One region of the Thermoanaerobacter sp. X514 genome, then DNA from elsewhere that is predicted to be linked to it. Evidence: predicted binding sites of a transcription regulator. Region 1 holds the regulator's gene; the other holds the start of a gene.
The links. Region 1 encodes HrcA, which represses chaperone genes, less so after heat shock. Its sites were predicted from a motif close to ATTAGCACTCANNNNNNNTGAGTGCTAAT; they were not measured.

Region 1 (10,297 bases):
TTGCTGATATAGTTTCGGCTGGCGTGTCCCCAGGTATTGCAATCATGTCAAGCCCAACAGAACACACGCATGTCATTGCTTCAAGCTTTTCTATTGATAGCGCACCTGCCTCAACAGCGCTTATCATTCCTGCGTCTTCACTTACAGGTATAAAAGCACCGCTTAAACCTCCAACATAGGATGATGCCATTACACCGCCTTTTTTGACGGCATCATTTAAGAGCGCCAGTGCTGCTGTTGTACCAGGTGCACCGCATTTTGAAAGTCCCATTGCTTCAAGTATGTTTGCGATACTATCACCAATTTCGGGAGTTGGTGCAAGCGACAGGTCAAGTATGCCAAAAGATGTGTTTAATCTTTCTGCTGCAAGCCTTCCTATAAGTTCACCTGCACGTGCAATCTTAAAGGAAGTTTTTTTAATAATTTCGGAAATTTGACCAAAATCAGCTTTGTTATCAAGCTTTGAAAGTGCTGCTAAAATTACGCCTGGTCCACTTACGCCAACATTAATGACGCATTCGCCTTCACCTACACCGTGAAAAGCACCCGCCATAAATGGATTGTCTCCCGGCGCATTACAGAAAACTACAAGTTTAGCTGCACCTATTCCGTCTTTGTCTTTTGTAAGTTCGGCGGTTTTTTTAATTATTTTCCCCATTAAAGCTACGGCATCCATATTTATACCTGCTTTTGTTGTAGCTACATTGATTGAAGAACAAACCCGTTCAGTAGAAGATAATGCTTCAGGTATTGAATTTATTAATCTTAAATCACCATCAGTAAAACCTTTGTGTACAAGTGCCGAGTACCCTCCGATGAAATTAACCCCGACTTCTTTTGCTGCAGCATCCAGTGCCTTTGCTATTTTTATAAAATCTTCCGTGCTTTTTGCGCTTTCGGAAATTAAAGCTATTGGTGTTACAGAAATGCGTTTGTTGACAATAGGTATGCCAAATTCTGATTCAAGGTCATTTGCTACTTTTACGAGATTCTTTGCCTTTTTTGTAATTTTATCGTATATTTTATTTGATAAAGTTTCTACATTATCGCTTACGCAATCTCTTAAATTTATACCCATTGTTATAGTTCTTATGTCAAGTTTTTCAGCTTGTACCATACGTATGGTTTCTTCTATTTCATCAAACGCAAATCTCATATCAATCCCTCACAGTCTATGCATTGCCCTGAATATGTCTTCTTTTTGAATATCAATCTTAAGTCCCATTTTCTCTCCAAGAGAATTTAAGTTTTCTTTTAAAATATTAAATTCCACTGTACTATTTGATATATCAACAATCATAATCATAGTAAATATATCCCTTAAAATTGTCTGGCTGATGTCGAGAATATTTATATTTGCTTCAGCTAACAATTTTGAAACAGAGTAAATAATACCGACCTTGTCTACTCCAATTATGGATATAATCGCTTTTTGCACATTCACCAAAACCACTCCTTGCCCTATTTCTGTATAGTATACTATAGTGCGAATATATTTGCAAATATACATTTTTTAATTGTTTTTTCGTAGTTTTATGTAATATAACTTTTGTGTTCCTATTGTTAACCCATATCTCCCAACTCATACATCACTATGGAACACACACTAATAGCTGCTGTCTCTGTTCTTAAAATCCTCGGTCCCAAACTCACAAGTTTAGCGCTATACCTTAAAGCCAAATCAACTTCCTCTTCTGAAAATCCTCCTTCAGGACCTACAAAAATAGCAACTTTTTTAATATTTTTTACTCCATCTAATACTTCTTTTAATTTTAAAGTTTTTTCTTTTTCGTATGGGATTATACATAAGTCAAATTCCTCAATTTGCTTTAATGCCTCCTCAAAAGAAATAGGCATACAAATTTCGGGCAATGACGTTCTGCCCGATTGTTTACAGGCTTCCCGAGATATCTTATTCCATCTTTCAATTTTTTTGTTTAAATTGCTGTTTTTTATATCTACAACCGAATAGCGAGTTATAATGGGAATAAATTTTTTAACTCCTATCTCTGTACATTTTTGAATTATTAATTCCATTTTATCTGACTTGGGCAAACCCTGAAATAATGCAATTTCAATTGAACTTTCAGTATTCGATTGTAATTTGCTTTCTAAAAATAAAATTACTCTGTTTTTTTCTACGCCATAAATAGATGTTTGATATTCAGTAGAACCGTCAGATATTACAATTTCATCTCCTTTTTTCAATCGAAGAACATTTATTATGTGATGAGTATCTTTTCCCTCTATATAGGCAAAATTTTCTTTTATTTTTTCTTTATCAACAAAAAATTTCCTCATAATAACTCACTTTTTCCTTGATAATATTGTACACCATTCTCCTTCTTCTTTTATTTGCAATATCTCAAAAAATGGCTGTATTTTTTCCATGACTTCTTTTTTTCTACTTTTTATTATACCACTAGCTAAAAATAAGCCCTCTTCTTTTAAGTATTTAGGAGCCTCTGCCGACAACCTAATTATCACATCAGCAATTATATTTGCCACTATAATATCCGCTTTTCCTCTAAATTCGCCTAATAAATCACTTTTAAATACTTTTACATTTTGCAAGTTATTTAATTCTACATTTTGTCGAGCTACTTCCACAGAAACTTCGTCTATATCTGCCGCATAAACTTCCTTTGCTCCTAATTTGCTACTAGTAATACTAAGTATCCCTGAGCCACAACCTACATCAAAAACTATGCTTTCTGGCATCACAATATCTTCTAAAAACTCCAAACACATCTTTGTAGTCTCATGGGTGCCTGTGCCAAAAGCCATTCCGGGGTCTAACTCGATAATTATCTCTTCTCCTTGAGATACATATTCTTCCCAAGAAGGCTTAATCACTATTTTCTTCCCTATTTTTAGAGGCTTGTAGTACTGTTTCCAATTGTTTTCCCAGTCCGCTTCATCTACTTCTGAGACTTTTACGTCAAAATTGCCTATATCAATTCCAAAAGATTTAAGTTCTACAATTCTATCTTTTAAAATATTTATTTTATCTGTAGTATCTGAAGCAATAGGAAAATAGGCAAAAACCTTAATATTTCCCTCTTCTTCAAAAAGAGAAGAATCCAAATAATCCCAATTATCACTTTGCGCCAACAGTTTTACATCATTAGGGTTTTTTATAACTACACCGCCAGCTCCTAATTCGTGCATGATATTTGTCACAGCCTCTTCTGCTTCTTGTGTAGTTGTAACTTGTACTTCAATCCATTTCATTCTTTTCACACCTTTAATTTAAATTTATTATCCGCCAAAAGCATCCTTCATCCTTTGAAAAAAGGATTTTGATTCTGTCGCAGTATTTCCTTCTAATTTTTTTAATTCTCTTAGCAATTCTTTTTGCTTTTCTGTCAACTTTTTAGGCACATCAATATAAACTTCTACAATTTGGTCTCCGCGTCCTCTTCCATTTATGTGAGGAATCCCTTTTCCCCTTAACCTAAACTTAGTCCCTGTCTGAGTTCCTTCTGGTATTGTAAAACTAACTGTTCCATCCAGCGTAGGAATTTTTATTTCTCCGCCTAAAGCTGCATCAGCAAAACTTATAGGCATTTTCAAATGCACATTGTATCCTTCTCTTGTGAACAACTCGTGGGGCTTTACGTGAATTACAATATACAGATCTCCCCTTGGACCTCCTCTTAAGCCTGGCTCTCCTTCCCCTCTTAAGGTAAGCATTTGTCCTTCGTCTATTCCTGCTGGTATAGTAACTCTAATTTTTCTCCTCCTTCTAATTCTACCTGTTCCACCGCATTTGTTGCAAGGGTCAGTAATAATTTTTCCTTCACCATGGCACCTATGACAAGTTCTTATATTTACAATTCTTCCAAAAGGAGTATTCTGTGCAGTTCTCACTTCACCAGTTCCATGGCATACAGGACAAGTCTCCGGTTTGCTACCTGGCTTTGCCCCTGTTCCTTTACACACATCGCATTCTTCAAATCGCTCAACCTCTATCTCTTTTTCTGTTCCAAAAGCAGCCTCTTCAAAAGTTAAAGTAAGGTCATATCTTATGTCATTACCCTTTTGAGGGCCTGTTTCTGCTCTTCTCCTGCCAGTACCAAAGAAATCATTAAAAATATCGCCAAATATATCGCCAAATCCTCCAAAGCCTCCAAAATCAAAACCGCCCTCTCCAAAACCTCCTTGACCAAATCCACCTTGGCCAAAACCGCCTTGCTCAAAGGCTGCGTCTCCAAATTGGTCATATTGGGCTCTTTTTTGAGGGTCGGAGAGAATTTCGTAAGCTTCGTTTATTTCTTTAAATTTTTGCTCTGCTTCTTTATCTCCTGGGTTCAAGTCAGGGTGATATTTTTTAGCAAGCCTTCTATAAGCTTTTTTTATTTCCTCTTCTGTGGCATTTCTATCTACTCCTAATACTTCATATAAATCTTTTTTAGCCACTTTCTCACCTGCCTTTCATTACGCAAATTAGAACCAGGTAAAACCTGGTTCTACATTATTTATTATCATCATCCTCCACTTTATAGTTGGCTTCATAGACATTGTCCTGTGTTGTACCTTGTCCAGCACTATCTGTATTTGTAGCTCCTCCCGTTTGTCCTCCAGCTTGTTGGTATATTCTTGTAGAAACTTTGTAGAAAGCTTGTGAAAGTTTTTCAGAGGCACTTTTAATCGCTTCTATATCACTTCCTTCAAGAGCTTTTCTCACATTTTCTATTTCTTTGTTAATTTCATCTTTTTCTGCTTGCGTCATCTTATCCCCAAGGTCTTTCATTGTTTTTTCGGCTTGATAAATAAGAGAATCTGCCTTATTCCTTATTTCGATTTCTTCTTTCTTCTTTCTGTCTTGTTCTTCATATTGTTTAGCCTCATTGATCATCCTTTGTATCTCTTCTTCTGACAAATTAGTTGTCGAAGTAATTGTTATATCCTGTGATTTGCCAGTACCTAAGTCTTTTGCAGAAACATGTACAATTCCATTGGCATCTATATCAAAAGTCACTTCAATTTGAGGCACTCCTCTTGGAGCTGGTGGAATTCCTGACAAAATAAACCTTCCAAGAGTTTTGTTGTCTTTTGCCATAGGTCTTTCGCCTTGTAACACGTGTATTTCAACAGAAGTCTGATTATCCGCTGCAGTGGTAAATATCTGGCTTTTTCTTGTAGGTATCGTGGTGTTTCTCTCTATAATCTTAGTAAATACTCCACCTAAGGTCTCTATTCCCAAAGACAAAGGTGTTACGTCAAGTAAAAGGATATCTTTCACTTCTCCAGATAATACTGCCGCCTGTATAGCTGCACCTATGGCCACTGCTTCATCTGGATTAATTCCTTTGTGAGGTTCTTTACCCATTATTTTCTTTACTGTCTCCTGTACTAATGGCACTCTTGTAGAACCACCAATGAGAAGAACTTTATCAATGTCAGAAGGCTTTAAGCCTGCATCGTTTAATGCTTGGTTAACAGGACCTACTGTTGATTCTACAAGGTCGGAAATCAATTCTTCAAATTTTGCTCTTGTAAGATTTACATCTATATGTTTTGGCCCCGTAGCATCAGCAGTAATAAATGGCAAGTTGATATTAGTTACTGTTGCAGAAGAAAGCTCTATTTTTGCTCTTTCTGCAGCATCTTTAAGTCTTTGCAACGCCATTCTATCATTTCTTAAATCAATTCCATGTTCTTTTTTGAAATTGTCAGCAAGCCAATCTATTATCCTTTGGTCAAAGTCATCTCCACCCAAGTGGTTATTACCACTTGTAGCCAAAACCTCAAATACTCCTTCTCCTATTTCCAAAATAGAAACGTCAAAAGTACCACCACCTAAGTCATAAACCATTATCTTTTGATTTCCCTCTTTGTCAAGTCCATATGCCAAAGCAGCAGCTGTCGGCTCATTTATTATTCTCAAAACCTCAAGGCCTGCAATTCTACCTGCGTCTTTTGTAGCCTGTCTTTGGCTGTCATTGAAATAAGCAGGAACAGTAATTACCGCCTGTGTAACTTTCTCACCTAGGTATGCTTCTGCATCGGCTTTGAGTTTTTGTAAAATCATTGCAGAAATCTCTTGAGGTGTATACTCTTTATCGTCAATTTTTACTTTGTAGTCACTTCCCATGTGCCTTTTTATAGACATTATGGTTCTATCAGGATTTACAATTGCCTGCCTTTTTGCAACTTGCCCTACTAACCTTTCGCCTTCTTTGGTAAAAGCAACAACTGAAGGCGTAGTACGAGCCCCTTCTGCGTTAGGTATTACTACAGGTTGGCCTCCTTCCATAACAGCAACACAAGAAAAAGTAGTTCCTAAGTCAATTCCTATAACTTTCCCCATCTTTTTCAACCTCCTTTTTATTTTGCTACTTTTACTAAACTTGGTCTTATTACTTTATCTTTTAGATAATAGCCTTTTTGGAAAACTTCAATAATTTCATTGGGCTGTTTTCCTTCCACCTCTTCCTGCATTACAGCATGGTGTTTGTAGGGGTCAAAAATTTGCCCTTCTGCTTCAATTTCTTTCACGCCAAATTTATCCAATATCTTTTTAAACTGCCTGTAAATTAATTCTATCCCTTCTTTTAGAGAATTATAATCTCCACTGCTCGCCAAAGCTCTTTCAAAATTATCCATAATAGGCAAAAGTTCTAAAATTACTGTTTCTTTCCCGTATTCTACCATTTCTGATTTTTCTTTTTCTGTTCTCTTTCTGTAATTTTCAAATTCTGCTTTCAACCTTTGTGCAATATCTAAATATTCTTGAGCTTCAACTTCTTTTTGCTGAAGTTTTTGCTTTAGTTCTTCTATTTCATCTACCGTTTGCTGCTGTGGCTGTTGCTGTGCTTGTTCATCTTCGGGAGGTCCTTCCATTTGTTCGTTTGAATCTAAATTATTAACATCCTTTTCCTCCTCTTTGTTAATTTCCTTTTCTACTTCTTCCACTTATATCACCTCATTATATTTCATCATTGTATATATTCGATAAAAGATTCGAAAGCTCTTTTGTCATAACATTGATTTCATTAATTAATTTTCTATAATCCATTCTTGTAGGCCCTATAATTCCTATTGTACCCACCACACGACCGTTAATCTTATAAGTAGTTTTTATAACGCTTAAGTCCTTCATTTCCTCAAACTTGTTTTCGCTTCCTATTCTCACATCTATAAAATCTACTTCAGGTTCTAAAATTTCATTTAATAAAGACTTGTTATCTAAAAGGTTGAAGAAATTTTTTGCTTTGCTTAAATCTTTATACTCAGGAAAATCTAAAATATGAGAAGTTCCATCCGCATAAATATCCGTTTCCTGTAATTGCTTCAAGCTCAAAAGTATAGTGTTTATCAATTCGTCGGCTATAAAAACCATCTCTCCTAACATATGCCTTAAATCCTGTTGTAAAAACTCAAAAACATCTTTTTCATTTTTTCCGGCAATTTTCTCGTTTAACAAATTGTTTAAAAACTCAAAAATAGTTCTATCTACATTTTGGCACAAATTAAGCAAGTAATTTTTTACAATCCCTGTGTCTGTTACTACTAAAAAAATCATTTTATTAGAAGCAACAGGTATAAGTTGAATTCTTTTTATTCTATCAGGGTTCAACTTTGGCATTTTAGCAACTGTAGTATGGTGAGTAATGTTAGCCAAAATTTTTGCGTATTTCTTTACAATCTCATCGAATTCCGCTATTATTTCCTCGCGAGTATTATAACTAATTGGAGGTTCATTGTTTATATAATTTCGAAGAATGCTGTCTACATAAAATCTATATCCTTTATCTGAAGGTATCCTTCCTGCAGAAGTATGAGGTTGCTCCAAATATCCCATTTCTTCTAAATCCGCCATTTCGTTTCTTATAGTAGCAGAACTTAATCCTATATTGTACTTCTTAGCTATTGTTCTCGACCCTATTGGCTCTGCCGTCATAATATAATCAGTAATAACCGCATATAGTATTTTTTTCTTCCTATCATCTAACGGCATTTTCACCACCCCATGTATTATTAGCACTCTACTCGATTGAGTGCTAATTCATGTTTTTAAAATACCACTCTTATAATTTTTTGTCAATACTCATTTAGGGCAGAAATTCTTCAAAAATGACGTTAGAGACATCAATACCCCTCTCGGTAAGTTTTACACACTCATTATCAATCTCAATTAGACCTTCTTTTAAGTATTTTTGTATTACTTTTTTGTAAATTTCAAACAAACTGATACCAAATCTTTTCTTAAAATCCTTGTCACACACTCCTTTTGTCATTCTCATTCCTAAAAACATAAACTCAGCCATTCTATCTTGTTTTGTCAACTTTATCTTTTCCTTAACTGCACTTTTTCTTTCTAAAATGCTCTTAATATAGTCTTTTATATTTTCAATATTACTATATCTCACATCCGCCATATAAGAATGGGCTCCTGCACCAAATCCCAAATAATTTTTGCATTCCCAGTATAAAATATTGTGGCGACATTCAAATGTGGGCAATGCAAAATTAGATATTTCGTAATGGTGATAGCCTTTTTCTTTTAAAAACTCTATACCCCAATGATACATTTTAAGCTCTTCTTCCTCATCAACTATAGGCAACTGACCCTTTTCATAAAGTCTGTAAAAGGAGGTGTTAGGTTCTAAAATCAAGCTATAAGTAGAAACATGCGTCGGCTGTAATTTTACTACTTCTTTTAAAGTTTCTTGCCACTCTTTAAAGGTTTGAGTAGGAAGAGCATACATAAGGTCTATATTTATATTGTCAAAGAACTTTTTCACTAACTCATAATTTCCAAAAAATTCTTCTACTGTATGAATTCTACCTATATATTTTAAAAGCCTATTTTGAAAAGCTTGAAGTCCAATACTTACTCGGTTTATCCCGTTGTCTTTATAAATTTTTAGTTTTTCTTCAGTTATAAGGCCGGGATTCATTTCAATAGTAATTTCGCAACCATCAAGTATTTTATAATTTTTAAATACAGATTTCAATATCTTCTCTATATAAGAAGGAGGCAAAAGGTTAGGGGTACCTCCTCCTATATAAACCGAAACCACATTATAATCTTTTGTAGAATTTGATTCTATTTCCATAAGTAGTGCCCGAATATAGTCGTCAAAAAGATAATCATAGCCTGCATAAGAATTAAAATCACAATAATAGCATTTTCTTTTACAAAAAGGAATGTGAATGTATAATCCTATCTCCCTCATTTTTCATCATCTAGCTTCAATATTGACATAAAAGCCTCTTGAGGTATTTCGACACTTCCCACCTGTCTCATGCGCTTTTTGCCTTCTTTTTGCTTCTCCAAAAGTTTTTTCTTACGAGTTACATCTCCTCCATAACACTTGGCAAGAACGTTTTTTCTCAAAGCTTTTACAGTCTCTCTTGCAATAATCTTAGAGCCTATTGCAGCCTGGATTGGAATCTCAAAAAGATGCCTTGGAATATTTTCTTTTAACTTTTCTACAATTTTTCTAGCTTTTTCATAGGCTTTATCTTTATGAACTATCATGGATAAAGCATCTACCAATTCGCCATTTATTAAAATATCAAGCTTTACCAAATTAGATTCTTTATACCCTTTAAGCTCATAGTCGAAAGAGGCGTAACCCCTTGTTCGTGATTTTAAAGCATCAAAAAAGTCATATATTATCTCATTTAAAGGCATTTCATATTTTAAAAGTACGCGAGTTTGTTCTAAATATTCCATTCCTAAATATGCTCCACGTCTATCCTGGCAAAGCTCCATAACTGCCCCTACATATTCAGTAGGCACCATAATAGTAGCTTCCACAATTGGCTCTTCAATATGATCTATTTGCGTAGGAGGCGGCATTTTTGTAGGATTGTCCAAATCCAATACCTCTCCATTAGTTTTGTAAACTTTGTAAATTACACTTGGTGCAGTAGTGACAAGATTTAAGTTGTACTCTCTTTCCAACCTTTCTTGAACTATTTCCATGTGCAAAAGTCCCAAAAAGCCACACCTAAATCCAAAACCTAAGGCAGCAGAGGTGTCAGGTTCAAATACAAGTGACGCATCATTTAGCTGAAGTTTTTCTAAAGCTTCTTTTAAATTTTCATAATCTTGTCCATCCGCAGGATAAATTCCACAAAAGACCATTGGCACTACTTCTTTATAGCCAGGAAGTGGAAAATCGGCTGGATTATCTGCGTCTGTTATTGTATCTCCTACGCGAGTGTCTTTTACATTTTTTATGCTGGCAGCAATATATCCAACTTCACCTGCTTTAAGCTCTTCTACTGGATAAAGGTTAGGTCTAAACATACCCACTTCTGTAACTTCAAAAACTTT
Region 2 (10,297 bases), 890 kb from region 1:
TTGGAACATCGGAGTGACGATGCAAAATATCTCCTTTGAATATTTTTAGCTTTGTGAACAAACTGAAACGAGGGGTTAACCCCCTCATACTTTTTTTAATGCCTCTTCTATATTTATCATTCCACTGCCTTGTGTCCATAGACCTGCATCGTCAATTTTTATTGCTGTCGATTTTAAAATATTTTTTATTTGTACATTAGTCAAATTAGGATTTTTTTCAAGGAGTAGAGCTGCTGCTCCTGCTGCCATTGGAGTCGCCATAGAAGTCCCTGTTGCTGTTCTATATGCTTTATTTATCGTAATTTCATCTGCACCAAAAGGTATATTTTCTGAAGCAGTAGAGACTATTTTTACACCTGGTGCTACTATGTCTGGTTTGTATAGATAAGGCGAACCTCTTCCAGAAAATTGAGCTATTTCGTCATCACTTATGTCGGAGGTTCTTTTGTCATCTACTGCTCCTACAGTTATGGCATTTTTACTGGTGCCAGGGGAAGTTATTGTGTTGTAATTAGGACCTGAGTTTCCGGCTGCAACAGTTACTACTAATCCATTTCTCCAAAGAGTATCTACTCCTCTCACCAAAGGGTCTAAAAAAGCAGGAAGAGAAGGAGTTTCACCTATTGACAGAGAAACTACCCGTATATTGTATTTGTCTTTGTTGTCTAAAATCCATTGCATTCCTGTTAATATGTCAGAGGATAAACCTCTGCCATAGGCATCTAATACTTTTACTGCTACTATATTAGCTTCTGGGGCTACGCCTTTGTATTTGCCATTAGAAGCATATCCATTTCCAGCAGCGTCACCAGCTACATGAGTGCCGTGGCCATTGTCATCGTAAGGTTGTTTTTTTCCATTTACTACATCGTGAAATGCCACTATGCGGTTTTTAGGCTTGGTAAAATCAGGGTGAGGATATATTCCAGTGTCTAAAAAGGCAATTGTTACTCCCTTACCGGTGTAGCCTAAATCGTTCGCATTTCGAGAGGCGATTTCTTGAGTGGCAATATAAAGCTGCAGCTTAACAGCGGAGTCTTCTGCTATAAAATGAATTCCTTTTAATGTAGCGAAATTTTTCAATTTATCACAAGGTAAATTTACTGACCAGGCTTTTATGATTGGTAGTTCAAATTTTATACTTCCTCCCATTTTTTCGATTTTTTCTTTTAAAATGTCATAAGATAAATGGGAATACAAAATTACAGGAACACATTCACTTCTTAAATATAATGCTTTTTTTAAAAGCCTTTTATCGATTTTATTTGATACATAAATTTCCTTTGCTATTTTAGAAAAAGCAAACATTGGAATAAGATTCATTAGCGTACCTCCTTTCATGCTATTAACACAATATGTGAAATATAAAAATTTGTTAGTGGAAATTTAAAAAGTGTCACCGTATGAAGTTATATCATATTATGTAGTAGGTCTTTAAAGACCCACATAGAAAAGGATGAGACTTGAAAGGAGGAAAATTATTTATGCCAGTAGATAAAAGTGGAGCAGGATATGGATGTGGATGGTTTTGGATTATAATCATCATACTATTGATCTTGTTGTTTGTCCCAGGGATTATTGTTGAAGAACCAAAAGCTTGATTAGGTATTGAAAATTGTTTAAAGGGGGATCAATATGGCAGGAACAAGTTCAGTTTTTGGGCAAAGCAATTTGCTGTTTTTCTTCTTGATACTTGTATTAGCGCTTGGTGGAAGCCAGCTTAATGTATGGTCTTTAGAGACATTGTTGTTCTTCTTTATACTCCTTGTAATAATAATGGACGGCGGTTTTGATTGGTTCTTCAATGAACTCAAGTAATTTTGAATGGCTCTATCCTGCGATAGAGCCATTTTTATTTGATAAATTTGATATGTGTGGAGTGATAATATATGTCTTTTTCTGGAGATACTCTGTTGTTCTTTTTTGTAATTTTAACTTTGCTGCTGGATGTAAGATTTGAGCTTGAAAGTCTACTGTTTTTCTTTTTAATACTTGTAATTTTACAGGAAGAAAAACCGCGAAAAAAAGCAAAGCGATTTTTGTGGTCATTAACAGGTATTAATCTTGGTAACACAAATTCTTAAAATTACGTATTATATATTAGCTAAAGATGAAAAATTTATTTCCCTATTATTTACCTATCTGAAGGGAGGTAGTATTTATGCCCGAAGAAAAAGGAATAGGATTTGTTGGAGGTTGGTTTTGGATTTTTATAATAATAATTTTAATACTTCTATTTGTTCCAGGAATAATTATTTGGGAAAAAAATTAGACAAAAATAAGGGGCAGTCTATAATAATAGACTAGCCCCTTACATATATTAGTAAGAGATTATTAAAAATAGGGGGAATTTGTTTTGCAAAAGGAGATTTTATTAAAAATACTCGCTGTAGAACTTTTGATAGTAGCTTTTGTGAGATTTCAAGTGATGGGTATAGAAAAAGAAAAAAATGAGACTACACTTTCTACAGGTACTGATGATAAAAACAAGTTATCGCCACCACAAGAAGACAAAAAGTCGACAATTGATTTGTATGAAGTGGTAACAAAAGGCAAAGATTTTGTAGGAAGCCTAAAACCCTATTTAAGCAAAAGAGACCAGTATTATGTAGATATTTTTTCTAAAATGGCAGAAATAATTGAGATACAAAAAAATTTAGTGAATCTTTCGGAAGAAGAAATTGAAGCATTAGACAAAGTTGAGGTAGACAAAATAGGGATTTTAAAAGCAATAAAACCTTACATAGCAGAAGACAAGAAAATTGTCATAGATAAATTTTTGAAATTCTTTGAGGCGTTAAAAAATTTACAACAAAAACTAGAAAAATACACAAAAGAAGGGGATAAAAATAACATTTTTGATAAAATAGTAGATATTTATGAGGCTATACGGCCTATAATACCGGAAGAAAAAATAGAAGAAACTGATAAAATTGCAAAGAATATAAAATTATTGGAAGTATTAAATAAAGCAGAAGGAATTATGAATAGTATGAAAGAGGAGAAAAAACAATCTCAACAAGCGACCAGAGATTTTCATGAAGAAAGAATAGCAGAAGAGAAAGAAGAAAAAAACGAAGAAATAAAAGAAATAGAAGTTGAAGAAAAAGAGGAAAGTGATGAAAAAGAAACACAACAGCAATTGCCAAAGGGAGAAAAGAATTTATTGCCTCAAGGCTTGTCTGATCAGCAGTTAAAAGTTTTGGACAATTTAAAATCTATGCTGACAAAGGAGCAACAGCAATACATGTATAACATGATAAATTACCTGAAACAACAGGGTTTGGTCAATTTGTCTAATAAAGAGAAAGAAGAAGAAAGTGATTTTGAAAAAGGGGAATAAATATTTCCCTGTATTTTTTTATTTATAAATACAAATTACAGAAACGTAGTCTAAATCAATAAATAATGGCATAAAATCAAAATATTTGGGTAAAATCATAGATAATCAGACTATACGGCCTAAAATAGGCTATAATAAAGTTTGATATGTTTTACCACTTAAATTAATATAGAGATTAGGATTAGCACTCACATAAGTTGAGTGCTAATAAATGAAGAAGGAGGGATAAAGTATATGAGATTAAAACCACTCGGAGACAGAGTTGTGGTCAAAGTAATCCAGGCAGAAGAAGTTACAAAAGGTGGGGTTATTTTACCAGGTACAGCAAAAGAAAAGCCACAACAAGGTGAAGTTGTCGCAGTAGGAACAGGACAATACATAGACGGCAAAAAGGTAGAATTAGAAGTAAAAGTCGGTGACAGAGTAATCTTCTCCAAATATGCTGGGACAGAAGTTAAGTTAGATGGTGAAGAATATCTACTTTTAAGAGAAAGCGATATTCTAGCAATTATAGAATAAGGAGGTAGTTGAAAATGGCAAAACAAATCAAATATGGAGAGGAAGCAAGAAGAGCATTAGAAAGAGGAGTTAATGCAGTTGCGGATACTGTAAAAGTTACATTAGGGCCAAGGGGTCGTAATGTAGTATTGGACAAAAAATATGGTTCACCTACGGTTACAAATGACGGTGTTACTATTGCAAGAGAGATTGAATTAGAGGATCCATTTGAAAATCAAGGCGCACAACTTTTGAAGGAAGTAGCTACAAAAACTAATGATGTCGCAGGTGATGGTACAACGACTGCAACGCTTTTAGCTCAAGCAATGGTTCGTGAGGGACTCAAAAACCTCGCAGCAGGAGCTAACCCAATGCTTTTAAGAAGAGGTATTGCGAAGGCTGTAGATGCTGCAGTTGAGGGGTTAAAGAGGATATCTAAACCTATTGATAATAAAGAATCAATTGCCCATGTTGCTTCTATCTCTGCTGCTGATGAAGAAATAGGTAATCTCATTGCAGAAGCAATGGACAAAGTAGGTAAAGATGGAGTTATAACGGTTGAAGAATCAAAGACTTTAGGTACAACCCTTGAGGTTGTTGAAGGAATGCAATTTGACAGAGGATATATTTCTCCATACATGGTAACTGATGCTGAAAAAATGGAAGCAGTATTAGAGGAGCCTGTTATACTCATAACAGATAAGAAACTTTCAAATATCCAAGACTTGTTGCCACTCTTGGAGCAAGTAGTGCAACACGGTAAGAAACTTCTTATCATAGCTGATGATGTAGAAGGAGAAGCATTGGCAACATTAGTTGTTAACAAATTAAGAGGTACATTTACGTGTGTAGCAGTAAAAGCTCCTGGCTTTGGTGACAGAAGAAAAGAAATGTTACAAGATATAGCAATACTGACAGGTGGTCAAGTAATTTCAGAAGAGTTAGGTTATGACTTAAAAGATGTGAGATTAGATATGCTTGGCCGCGCAAGACAAGTAAAAGTTACAAAAGAGAATACCACAATTGTAGGCGGAGCAGGCGATGCTGCAGAAATTAAGAAGAGAGTAAATCAAATTAAGGCTCAAATTGAGGAAACTACCTCTGATTATGATAGAGAAAAATTACAAGAAAGACTGGCAAAATTGGCCGGTGGCGTAGCTGTCATTCAAGCTGGTGCTGCAACTGAGACAGAGCTTAAAGAAAAGAAACACAGAATTGAAGACGCATTGGCGGCTACAAAAGCAGCAGTGGAGGAAGGTATAGTACCTGGTGGCGGTATTGCACTTCTCAATGTAATAGAAGATGTGCAAAAAGTAGTTGATTCCTTAGATGGCGACTTCAAGACAGGTGCGAAGATAGTTTTAAGAGCATTAGAAGAACCCGTAAGACAAATTGCAGCAAATGCTGGTGTTGACGGTTCTGTAATAGTAGAAAAAATAAAAGCTGCTAAAGATCCAAACTTCGGATATGATGCTTACAAGGAAGAATTTACAGACATGTTCAAAGCAGGTATCGTAGACCCAACAAAGGTTACAAGGACAGCTTTGCAAAATGCTGCATCAATTGCTTCAATGATACTTACGACAGAAGCAGTAGTGGTAGATGTACCAGAGAAGAATACAGCAATGCCTAATCCAGGAGCAGGAATGGATATGATGTGATAAAAAGGGCTGAGCGAAAGCTTAGCCCTTTTTAAGTTTTGGCCTTGACAGCTTTTAAATTGTCTGATAAAATACTCATGTAACATTTTTAGGCGCCCGTAGCTCAGCAGGATAGAGCAGCAGTTTCCTAAACTGCGTGCCGGAGGTTCGAGTCCTCTCGGGCGCACCATTGCCATAGAAATTAGTAATAGGCAGGATTCTGACTATTTTATAGTTGGAATCCTTTTTTACTTTATATGAAAGATTAGGTTTTGCAGTTTTTGTACTGTTGACATAGACATGTAAATTTGATATATTGAATAATAACTTATTCATTAACAAGTTAATAGTTTTATTAGAGGAACTCATATAATCCCGTGAATATGGCACGGGAGTTTCTACAAAGCAGCCGTAAACTGCTTTACTATGGGTGGAATTTGTTGTTGCCTTTTTGGCCTGAGGAAATTCTGCCCTCAGGCTTTTAATTTATAAAGGACTATAAGTTAATTGTGTAAATTGTATGACGTTCAAAAAGATTTTGCTAATAATATGTTATAATAAAACTAAAAAGGGAGATGTAAGTATGGAGGAAAAGTTTGTTAAAGAAGGTTTAACTTTTGACGATGTTCTTTTAATTCCTGCTAAATCCGATGTGCTTCCTAAGGATGTAGATTTAAAGACAAAGCTTACTAAAAAAATTACTTTAAACATTCCTTTAATGAGTGCTGGAATGGACACTGTTACAGAATCCAAACTTGCGATTGCTATAGCAAGGGAAGGCGGCATAGGTGTAATTCACAAAAACATGTCTATTGAAAGACAAGCTTTAGAAGTTGACAAAGTCAAAAGGTCAGAGCATGGTGTCATAACGGACCCTTTCTCTCTTACTCCTGACCATACTATTAAAGATGCAGCTGAACTTATGGCAAGGTATAAAATATCTGGAGTACCTATCACTGTTGATTCGAAACTTGTAGGAATAATCACTAATCGCGATATAAGATTTGAAGATGATTTGGATAAACCTATAAGAGAAGTTATGACAAAAGACAATTTGGTAACTGCTCCTCCTGGAACCACTTTAGAGGAAGCAAGACAGATACTAAAAAAACATAAAATAGAAAAATTGCCGTTAGTAGATGAAAACAACGTTTTAAAAGGGCTCATAACCATAAAAGATATAGAAAAAGCAGTTGAGTTTCCTAATGCGGCAAAGGACAGCAAGGGAAGACTTTTAGTGGCTGCTGCTGTCGGTGTTGGGAAAGACATGATGGATAGAGTCAAAGCATTAGTAGAAGCAGGTGTAGACGCTATCGTGATAGATACAGCTCACGGTCATTCTAAAGGAGTTTTGGAGGCTGTCTCTAAGATAAAAGAAAAATATCCAGACCTGCAGCTGATAGCAGGAAATGTAGCTACGGCTGAAGCCACAAGAGACTTAATAGAGAGAGGGGCAGATTGTGTAAAAGTTGGTATTGGCCCAGGGTCAATCTGTACTACGAGAGTGATCGCTGGAGTAGGAGTTCCTCAAATTACTGCTATTTACGATTGTGCTCAAGAAGCGGACAAGTATGGGATACCTATAATTGCAGATGGAGGGATTAAGTATTCGGGGGACATCGTAAAAGCCATTGCGGCGGGAGCTTCTGTAGTTATGCTGGGAAGCCTTTTTGCAGGAACAGAAGAAAGTCCCGGAGAAATAGAGATATATCAAGGAAGAAGCTATAAGGTCTATAGAGGCATGGGTTCTTTAGGAGCAATGAAAGAAGGAAGCTCAGATAGGTATTTCCAAGAAGATGTCACAAAGTTTGTACCAGAAGGGGTAGAAGGAAGGGTACCTTATAAAGGACCTTTAAAAGAGACAGTGTATCAATTAGTTGGTGGTTTAAGAGCAGGAATGGGATATTGTGGTGTTCGCAATATTGAAGAACTTAGGACAAAAACAAAATTTATAAAAATAACGCAGGCAGGATTAACTGAAAGTCATCCTCATGATATAATTATTACAAAGGAAGCTCCTAATTATAATTTGAGATAAGAGGAGGATTTTAATGGGGATTAAACGGGAAGTAGTGTTAGTTTTAGACTTTGGAGGCCAATACACACAATTAATTGCGAGAAGAATAAGAGAAGCAAATGTCTTTTGCGAGATTGTTCCTTACAATATTTCTCCAGAGGAGATACGAAAAAAAGAGCCAAAGGGAATTGTGCTTTCTGGAGGACCTGCCAGTGTATATGCAAAAAATGCTCCTAAATGCGATAAGGAAATTTTTGAGTTAGGCTATCCTGTATTAGGTATATGTTATGGTGCACAACTTATGACAGAGCTTTTAGGCGGAAAAGTTGCGCCAGCACCTGTGAAGGAATATGGCAAGACAGAAATTGTCTTAAATAATACTATTCCTTTGTTTAAAGGGATAGAAAGAGACACTGTTGTTTGGATGAGCCATACTGACCACATAGAACTTCCTCCTCCAGATTTTAAGGTAGTAGCCTCTACTGACAATTGTCCTATCGCAGCGATTGCGAATGTAGAAAAGAAATTGTATGCGGTTCAATTCCATCCTGAAGTTTCACACACTCATAGAGGAACAGAGATTATAAGAAATTTCCTTTTTGAAGTATGTGATTGCGCGGCAGATTGGACAATGGATTCTTTGATTGAGCAGACAGTAAAGGAAATAAAAGCGAAAGTAGGAAAACACAAAGCTGTATGTGCTCTGTCTGGTGGTGTAGATTCTTCAGTGGCTGCTGTTTTAGTAGACAGAGCCATTCACGACCAATTGGTGTGCATTTTTGTTGATACAGGGCTTTTAAGGAAAAACGAAGGAGATATGGTTATTGAAACTTTTAGAAAAAATTATGACATGAACATAATCCGGGTAGATGCAAAGGATAGATTTTTGTCACGACTTAAGGGAGTTACGGATCCAGAAGAAAAGAGAAAAATTATTGGTAATGTTTTTATAGAAGTTTTTAAAGAAGAAGCTTTAAAGATAGGAGATGTGAAATTTTTGGTGCAGGGTACTTTGTATCCTGATGTAATAGAAAGTGGCAATGGCGTGTCTTCTACTATTAAAAGTCACCACAATGTTGGAGGTTTGCCTGAAGATATAGGTTTTGAACTTATTGAACCTTTGAGGATGCTTTTTAAAGACGAAGTAAGGCAAGTAGGTAAAGAATTAGGAATCCCTGAGGAAATATTGTATAGGCAGCCTTTCCCTGGACCAGGCCTTGCAGTCAGAATTCTTGGAGAAGTTACAGAAGAAAAGTTAGAAATTTTGAGACAAGCTGACAGCATAGTTCTAAGAGAGATGAAAAAATTTGGATGGTATAATAAAGTGTGGCAGTCATTTGCTGTATTGCCTGGAATAAAGAGCGTTGGTGTTATGGGTGATGAAAGGACATACGCTTATGCGATAATTTTGAGGGTAGTAGATAGCTACGACGGGATGACGGCGGATTGGACAAAGCTTCCTTATGAAATTTTAGAAAGTATATCTACTAGCATTACTAATGAAGTTCCAGGAGTAAATCGAGTGCTTTACGACATTACTTCTAAACCTCCTGCTACCATAGAATGGGAATAAAAATCCGAACATTATTTTAGTTTTTTATAAAAAAATTCGCAAATAAGGTTGACTAATATTAAAAAAGTTGATAAGATATAAGTGTGACAATTGAATAAAAAGCACTCATATAATCTCGAGAATATGGCTCGAGAGTCTCTACCGAACAACCGTAAATTGTTCGACTATGAGTGAAAGTGTACCTAGGGTTCCAGCCTATTTATAGGTGTTCGGACCGAGCGGTACAGGTATATTTTATATACCACACCTTAGGGACAAAAGCCCGGGAGGATAGGTTTCACTCGTGTTTAATTTGTGAAATCTATTCTTTGCGGGCTTATTTGTTTTAAATTCTTGTAGAAGTTGCAAAATAATATAGAACAGGAGGATTATGATGGAAAAGGTGAGTAAAGTGAGGAACAAAAATTCTTTAGAAAATCTAGCAAATAGGATATGGAGATTAGAAAACTATAATACCAATGTAAAAACAGAGATATTAGCTGGGATTACCACATTTATAACAATGGCTTATATTATGTTTGTGAATCCCATTATACTAAAAGAAGCAGGGATGGACGCAGGAGCGGTATTTGTAGCTACTTGTCTTTCAGCAGCTATTGGAACTTTCATGATGGCTTTTTATGCTAATTACCCATTTGCACAGGCTCCAGGTATGGGACTTAACGCTTTTTTTACCTATACTGTTGTTTTGACAATGGGTTATACCTGGCAACAGGCTTTGGCTGCAGTTTTCTTTTCAGGAATTATATTTATTTTGATTACTTTGTTTGGAATACGGGAAATGATTGTTGATGCTATACCTATGTCTTTAAAATATGCAGTAAGTGGAGGAATAGGTTTATTTATAGCTTTTATTGGACTTAAAAATGCTGGTATAATCGTGGCAAATCAAGCAACTTACATTGGATTTGGTGATTTGACTAATCCTGGGACACTTCTTGCCATTGCGGGTCTTTTTATAACAGCCATATTAATGTCGAGAAATATCAAAGGATCTATACTTCTTGGAATATTAATTACTACAGTATTGGGACTTTTTACTGGAATAGTGAAATTACCTTCTGATTTTAGTGTAATTAAAATGCCACCAAGTCTTGCACCAACATTTCTTAAACTTGATATAAAAGGGCTTTTGGGAATTGGTGAGAATATTGGCTTTATTTCTTTAGTTACAAGTGTGCTATATGTAGTGTTGTCGTTTGCTTTTGTAGATTTATTTGATACCA

Region 2: the regulator HrcA is predicted to act here: its motif matches at 3,524-3,552, upstream of groES (co-chaperone GroES).

Annotation. Positions count from the first base shown of each region.
Region 1 covers NC_010320.1:2,085,084-2,095,380, forward strand. The annotation lists gene TETH514_RS10445 (PFL family protein) at 1-1,156, opposite strand, end outside; gene TETH514_RS10450 (ACT domain-containing protein) at 1,166-1,444, opposite strand; gene TETH514_RS10455 (16S rRNA (uracil(1498)-N(3))-methyltransferase) at 1,564-2,301, opposite strand; gene prmA (50S ribosomal protein L11 methyltransferase) at 2,308-3,234, opposite strand; gene dnaJ (molecular chaperone DnaJ) at 3,262-4,422, opposite strand; gene dnaK (molecular chaperone DnaK) at 4,478-6,316, opposite strand; gene grpE (nucleotide exchange factor GrpE) at 6,334-6,921, opposite strand; gene hrcA (heat-inducible transcriptional repressor HrcA) at 6,935-7,966, opposite strand; gene hemW (radical SAM family heme chaperone HemW) at 8,061-9,188, opposite strand; gene lepA (translation elongation factor 4) at 9,185-10,297, opposite strand, start outside.
Region 2 covers NC_010320.1:522,474-532,770, forward strand. The annotation lists gene TETH514_RS02545 (S8 family peptidase) at 85-1,323, opposite strand; gene TETH514_RS02550 (hypothetical protein) at 1,636-1,818, shown strand; gene TETH514_RS02555 (hypothetical protein) at 1,890-2,084, shown strand; gene TETH514_RS02560 (hypothetical protein) at 2,357-3,343, shown strand; gene groES (co-chaperone GroES) at 3,578-3,862, shown strand; gene groL (chaperonin GroEL) at 3,877-5,502, shown strand; tRNA gene TETH514_RS02575 (tRNA-Arg) at 5,595-5,671, shown strand; purine riboswitch at 5,827-5,928, shown strand; gene guaB (IMP dehydrogenase) at 6,065-7,519, shown strand; gene guaA (glutamine-hydrolyzing GMP synthase) at 7,533-9,071, shown strand; purine riboswitch at 9,157-9,258, shown strand; gene TETH514_RS02590 (NCS2 family permease) at 9,445-10,297, shown strand, end outside.